DNA from 3 places in the Pseudomonas sp. AMR01 genome. Region 1 is predicted to be linked to each of the others. Evidence: predicted binding sites of a transcription regulator. Region 1 holds the regulator's gene; each other region holds the start of a gene.

Region 1 (2,271 bases):
CCTATCTCGGTCGGCGACATCAAGCAGATCATCCATCACCTCAAGGCCAAGGGCATCGGCGTGTTGATCACTGACCACAACGTCCGTGAGACGCTCGATATCTGTGAAACGGCTTACATCGTCAACGATGGCCAGCTGATCGCCGAAGGCGATTCCGCGACTATCCTGGCCAACGAACTGGTCAAGGAAGTGTACCTGGGCCACGAGTTCCGCCTGTAAGCAGTGTGGTGTTGCGGTTGTTTGCCGGAGTGCGCGGGAGTCAATAAAAACCTCGGTTTTTTTATTGTTACCGCGCTCTAGGCAAAGCACCCGATATCAGGCATATAATTTGCTTATGTTTGGCGCTCACGCGCCCTGTCGTGGATGGCGCATTGCGCCGGCGAATAAGGTGTTAAGCCCCTGCCATGAAACCATCGCTAGTCCTGAGAATGGGCCAGCAGCTGACGATGACACCGCAGCTGCAACAGGCCATCCGCCTGCTCCAATTGTCGACCCTGGACCTGCAACAGGAAATCCAGGAGGCCTTGGAATCCAATCCGATGCTCGAACGCCAGGAAGAAGGCGACGACTTCGATAATGCAGACCCGCTGGCCGACAACATCGAGCAAAAACCCAATCCCGACGTGCAGGAACCCTCCTACCAGGAAACCGCCCCTACGGTGGACAACCTTGAGGAAGGCGAATGGAACGAACGCATTCCCAACGAGCTTCCCGTGGACACCGCGTGGGAAGACGTTTACCAGACCAGCGCCAGCAGCCTGCCCAGCAATGATGATGACGAGTGGGACTTCACCACCCGTACGTCTGCCGGAGAGAGCCTACAAAGCCACTTGTTGTGGCAACTGAACCTGGCACCGATGTCGGACACTGATCGCCTGATCGCTGTCACCCTGATCGACTGCATCAATAATCAGGGTTACCTGGACGAAACCCTTGAGGAAATTCTTGAGGCATTCGACCCGGAACTGGATATCGAGCTGGACGAAATCGAAGCTGTCCTGCACCGCATCCAGCAATTTGAGCCCGCCGGTATTGGCGCGCGCACCCTCAGCGAGTGCCTGTTGCTGCAATTGCGCCAACTGCCGGCCAAGACGCGGTGGCTCAGCGAAGCTCAGCGCCTGGTTACCGACTACATCGACCTGCTGGGCAGCCGTGACTACAGCCAGTTGATGCGCCGCATGAAGCTCAAGGAAGATGACCTGCGCCAGGTTATCGAGCTGGTACAAAGCCTGAACCCACGCCCAGGCTCGCAGATTGAGTCCAGCGAAGCCGAATACGTCGTCCCTGATGTGATCGTGCGCAAGCACAACGAACGCTGGCTGGTGGAGCTGAATCAGGAATCGGTGCCGCGCCTGCGGGTCAACCCGCAATACGCAGGTTTTGTGCGCCGCGCCGACACCAGCGCCGACAACACTTTCATGCGCAACCAGTTGCAGGAGGCGCGCTGGTTCATCAAGAGCCTGCAAAGCCGTAACGAAACATTGATGAAAGTGGCTACCCAGATCGTCGAGCATCAGCGCGGCTTCCTGGAATATGGCGACGAAGCGATGAAGCCGCTCGTTCTGCACGACATCGCCGAAGCGGTGGGCATGCACGAATCGACGATTTCCCGGGTAACCACCCAGAAATTCATGCATACCCCGCGCGGTATTTATGAGTTGAAATACTTTTTCTCCAGCCACGTCAGCACCTCCGAAGGCGGCGAATGCTCGTCCACGGCGATCCGCGCGATCATCAAAAAACTGGTTGCCGCGGAAAATCAGAAAAAGCCATTGAGTGACAGTAAGATCGCTGGTTTACTGGAGGCACAAGGCATTCAGGTCGCCCGTCGAACCGTCGCCAAGTACCGCGAGTCCCTCGGGATCGCGCCTTCCAGCGAGCGTAAGCGTTTGATGTGACGGGCGGGCCATAGCGTTCCGGAATGCGTTATAAAACTCGCCGAGCGGCGATCAGGCAAGGCAAAAACAGGCGAGGAAGCGCAGTTCAGGCTCCTAAATGAGCATTCCGAGCCTGTTTTTGACGCAGCATGATCGACGCGAAGGCAGTTTTGGAATGCATTCCAGTGGCAGGCGCTTTCGCCTGTCGCGTTATGCACTGGCAACGAAGGAGAAGCTGTATGCAAGTCAACATCAGTGGACACCAGTTGGAAGTCACCAAGCCCCTGCGTGAGTACACCGAGAGCAAGCTGAACAAGCTTGCGGGGCATTACGACAAGATCACCAATGTGCAGGTCATTATGGAGGTCGACAAGCTCAAGCAGAAAATTGAGGC
Region 2 (2,271 bases), on a different contig from region 1:
TACGAAGGTGCGAACCTTGATTTCTTCTTCGCTTTTCAGCTCGATGTAAGCATCGATGAAGTCGTCGCTGAATACGCCGCCCTTGGTCAGGAACGCACGGCCCTTGTCCAGTTCTTCCAGGGCTTCTTTCAGGCTGCCGCACACTTGTGGGATCTCTTTGGCCTCTTCAGGCGGCAGGTCGTACAAGTTTTTGTCGGCGGCGTCGCCTGGGTGGATCTTGTTCTGGATACCGTCCAGGCCGGCCATTACCAGGGCAGCGAAGGCCAGGTACGGGTTGGCTGCCGGGTCCGGGAAGCGAGCTTCGATACGGCGAGCGCGCGGGCTGGACACGTAAGGAATACGGATCGAGGCGGAACGGTTACGGGCCGAGTAGGCCAGCATTACCGGCGCTTCGAAACCTGGGACCAGACGCTTGTAGGAGTTGGTCGACGGGTTGGTGAAGCCGTTCAGGGCCTTACCGTGCTTGATGATGCCGCCGATGAAGTACAGGGCGGTGTCGGACAGGCCGGCATAGCCTTCGCCAGCGAAGGTGTTCTTGCCATCTTTGGCGATGGACAGGTGAACGTGCATACCCGAACCGTTATCGCCGTACAGCGGCTTAGGCATGAAGGTAGCGGTACGGCCGTAGGCATCAGCCACGTTGTGTACGCAGTACTTCAGGGTTTGAACTTCGTCAGCCTTGGCCACCAGGGTGTTGAACTTCACGCCGATTTCGTTCTGGCCGGCAGTCGCCACTTCGTGGTGGTGAACTTCGATGACCAGGCCCATTTCTTCCATGGCGTTGCACATGGAGGTACGGATTTCGTGGTCGTGGTCGAACGGAGGAACCGGGAAGTAGCCGCCTTTGATGCCTGGACGGTGGCCTTTGTTGCCGCCTTCGATGTCCTGGTCGGACATCCACGAACCTTGCTCGGAGAAAATCTTGAACATGGAGCCAGAGATGTCGGACTTGAACTTGACCGAATCAAAGATGAAGAATTCTGGCTCCGGGCCTACGAATACGGTGTCGCCGATACCGGTCGACTTCAGGTATTCCTCGGCACGCTTGGCGATCGCACGTGGGTCGCGGTCGTAGCCTTGCATGGTCGAAGGCTCGATCACGTCGCAGACGATGATCAGAGTTGGGTCTTCGGTGAACGGGTCGAGAACGGCAGTGCTGTCGTCCGGCATCAGGATCATGTCGGAGGCTTCGATGCCTTTCCAGCCAGCAATGGAGGAACCGTCGAACATTTTGCCTTCTTCGAAGAAAGCATCATCCAGCGCATCGCGAGCCGGCATGGTCACGTGGTGCTGAGTGCCTTTTGTGTCCGTGAAGCGCAGATCAATCCACTTAACGTCATGATCTTTGATGAGTTGAACCGACTTCGACATGGTGTCCTCCGGGTGGCTTCGGGCTGGGTAGTGGAGTTAGCCCTTAGAATGTTGGTGATGCCGGCGCGAATACTCGACCAAGGCAACCTGCCTCACAAGAGAGCAAATTGCATGCCAGTGCGCCAACATGGCCTTATTGCGTCAAAATGGCCCCTATAAAGGTGCAATCCGTTGAAACGGAATAAAAAGCGCACTGCAATGTAGCGCTTATTTGCGCAAATGACCCGTTTTGGTGCGCGTGACGTGCAGTGCATATTAACTGGTTAAACCTTGAGCGATTTCCGCTATAATCCGCGCCCCCCTTTTTCGGCAGGCCCAGCGCGCACTGTTTCCATGAAATTAATCGTAAAAGTCTTCCCCGAGATCACCATCAAGAGCCGACCGGTACGGATGCGTTTCATCCGTCAGTTGGCCAAGAACATCCGTGCCGTGCTCCGAGACCTGGACCCGGCTGTGGTGGTGAATGGCGTGTGGGACAACCTCGAGCTGGAAACCCGCCTGACCGACGCCAAAGCCTTGAAGGACATGACCGAACGCCTGAGCTGCATGCCGGGCATCGCGCATTTTCTGCAGGTCGACGAGTACCCGCTGGGCGACTTCGACGACGTCACCGAAAAGTGCAAACAGCACTTTGGCAGTGAGCTTGAGGGGAAGATTTTTTCAGTGCGTTGCAAGCGCGCCGGCAAGCACTCGTTCAGCTCCATGGACATCGAAAAATACGTCGGCAGCAAGCTGCGTCGCGAGTGCGGCGCCGCCGGAATTTCCCTGAAAGCACCGCAAATTGAAGTGCGCATGGAAATTCGCGACCAACGGTTGTTCGTGATTCACAGCCAGCACAACAGCATCGGCGGCTACCCGCTGGGCGCCCTGGAACAGACCCTGGTATTGATGTCCGGCGGT
Region 3 (2,271 bases), on a different contig from region 1:
ATCCCCACGCCCATTGCCGCCACTCACACCGCGCGCCTGGTTCTGCTGTTGTTGTTCCTGGCCCTGCCCTTGCCAGCCGCGGGACTGGTCGGAGACGTTCACGTCCACCTGCCCCATGCCTTGCTGGGCGAACATCTCGCGCAGACGGCCGGACTGGGTTTCCAGGGCTTCACGCACCACGGCGTGGCCACTCATAAAGGTCACCTGGGCCTGCTGATCCGCCGTGATATTGACCTTGATGTCCAAACGACCCAACTCGGCCGGCTGCAACTGGATTTCTGCCGACTTGAGGTTGGCGCTGGACAGGTACATCACGCGGTTGACCACTTCTTCGGTCCAGCCGCTCTGGTGCATGGCCAGCGGCGCGTTGGCCACTGGTGGCAAAGCGTTGGCGGTTTTCGGCGTGGCGGCCTGGGTCAGCGCGGCCAGGCGGTCGGTGAAATTGTCAACGCGAGTGTCGCTGTTGGCGCTTTTCAAATCCTTGAGACCGCCTTCGATCAGGCCGCTGAAGGCTTTGTCGCCGCCCTGGTCAGTGCTGTCTTTGGTGGCTTGCTGGTCGACCATCGATGCAAGGCCGGTGGCGAAATTCTGTGCAGCGGTCGGCTGATCCTGCGTCGTGGTCGGCGCGGCTTTCTGCGGGGTCTGGCTGCTGGCCGAGACGTGACCGCCCTGCTCCATCGCCAGGCGCACGGCCGGCATTGAGTCCAGCGGGTCGGCTTCAGGGTCGAAGGCCGGTTGCTTGGCATCGACCGGCGCGGCGACGGGTGTGGCGACGACCGGTTGGGATTTGTCGTCCGTCGTGGCAGCCACCGGTGCCGGGGTTTGCACAGGCACGGGCACGGTGACAGGGACGGCAACGGGCGTAACCGTGGCAATCAGTGCCGGGTCGACGACGGGATCAACTGCGGGCTGCTGCGCCAGCGATGGGTCGGTGGGTTTGTCGTCGTCAGCGCTGGCGCTGTCGTCCGGCTTGGCCGGCGGCGTGGCAGGCAAGGGATTGCCGCTATCGGCAACCGCTGGCGCGCTGGCGGCAGGCTTGTCGGTGGTGGCGACAGGTTTTTCGGTGGTGGCGGCAGGCTTGGCGCTGGCATCGGAAGGCTTGTCGCGCGCTGGCTTGGCCGGTGCGTCGTCAGGCTTTACCGTGGGTTTTGAGCCTTGAGTCGCGAACACTTGAGCGAAGCCAGGGGCCTTGTTTCGCGGGTCCACAGCCGCTGCCGGCGGGGTGACGGCAGGCGCTTGAGGCTTGGCCGCGGGGGCAGCCTGAAGAAGCGAATTCGGGGCAACTGGCATAAGTAAAGGTCTCCACTGCATGGGGATCGGGGATGCAGTGATGGAGGTAGAGCAAGAGTCGGGCCAGGTTTTTGGTTTGTGGGGATTTCTGTGTTGTACCTGTTCTGCCTAAAGAGCTTGAAAGGGCTGCAACTAAAGCTGAAACCGCTCCCGCTCCGATTCATACATCGGCCGAACCAAAGCAAACTCATGATCAATCTGATCCACCAACGCCCAAAGTTCCCCCGCCGCAGACCCCACCGACTCAAGCTCCAACCGCTGGCACAAGTGCGCCAACCTCACGGCCCCAAGGTTCCCGCTGCTGCCCTTGAAGCTATGCGCAATCCGCCCCAACGCCTTGGCATCGTCCCGAGACTTGCGCAAAGCCTCGACGCGCTTCTGTGAGTCATCGAGAAAGGTATCCAGCAACTTGGGATACTCGCTCTCCATAACCTCCTGCAAACCCGACAACACATCAGGGTCCAGATGAATCTCAGCCACTTGCTCGCTCCTTGATCAAGAATCGGCGGATTATGCCAGAGCCCCCCAGCAAAACTCCACGCACACACTACGCCCGCCGTCGGACCAGCGTACAGCGCTGCTCAATTGACGCACCAGGCTCAACCCCCGGCCAGACAGACGGTCCGCATCCAGCGGCTGCGCCAACACCTGTTCCACGTCAAACCCAGGCCCACTGTCTTCAACGCGCAAGGTCATCTTGCCGCCGGCGCTGGTCGGCACCACCTGCACATGCACACGCACGTAACCGCTGTTCAAATGCGCCAACCGCTCATTGCGCTGGCGATAATACTCGGCAAACCCTTGAGCATCACACTTGAGCCGCGAATCCAACCCCAGCACGCCATGCTCCAGCGCGTTGGAATACAGCTCGGCCATCACGCTGTAGAGCGCCCCGCTCTGCTCGCGCAGGCCGTGAATCTCCAACAGCAGTTGCAGCAAATACGGCAACGGGTTGTAACTTTTGAGGGTCTGCGCGCGAAA

Evidence for each region. The regulator sigma-54, encoded in region 1, starts transcription at its own class of promoters, with help from an activator protein. The targets are predictions, from matches to a motif close to ANTGGCATNNANNTTGCTNT.
Region 2: a site for sigma-54 is predicted at 1,471-1,490, ahead of glnA (glutamate--ammonia ligase). Genes of this name have one in related genera too.
Region 3: a site for sigma-54 is predicted at 1,339-1,358, ahead of Q7C20_RS26210 (flagellar hook-length control protein FliK). Genes of this name have one in related genera too.

The regions. Positions count from the first base shown of each region.
Region 1 covers NZ_JAUTYR010000004.1:224,627-226,897, reverse strand. Annotated here, with positions in the region: gene lptB (LPS export ABC transporter ATP-binding protein) at 1-219, shown strand, start outside; gene Q7C20_RS06180 (RNA polymerase factor sigma-54) at 405-1,898, shown strand; gene hpf (ribosome hibernation-promoting factor, HPF/YfiA family) at 2,117-2,271, shown strand, end outside.
Region 2 covers NZ_JAUTYR010000007.1:43,446-45,716, forward strand. Annotated here, with positions in the region: gene glnA (glutamate--ammonia ligase) at 1-1,371, opposite strand, end outside; gene thiI (tRNA uracil 4-sulfurtransferase ThiI) at 1,705-2,271, shown strand, end outside.
Region 3 covers NZ_JAUTYR010000067.1:6,804-9,074, forward strand. Annotated here, with positions in the region: gene Q7C20_RS26210 (flagellar hook-length control protein FliK) at 1-1,290, opposite strand, end outside; gene Q7C20_RS26215 (Hpt domain-containing protein) at 1,423-1,770, opposite strand; gene Q7C20_RS26220 (SpoIIE family protein phosphatase) at 1,801-2,271, opposite strand, start outside.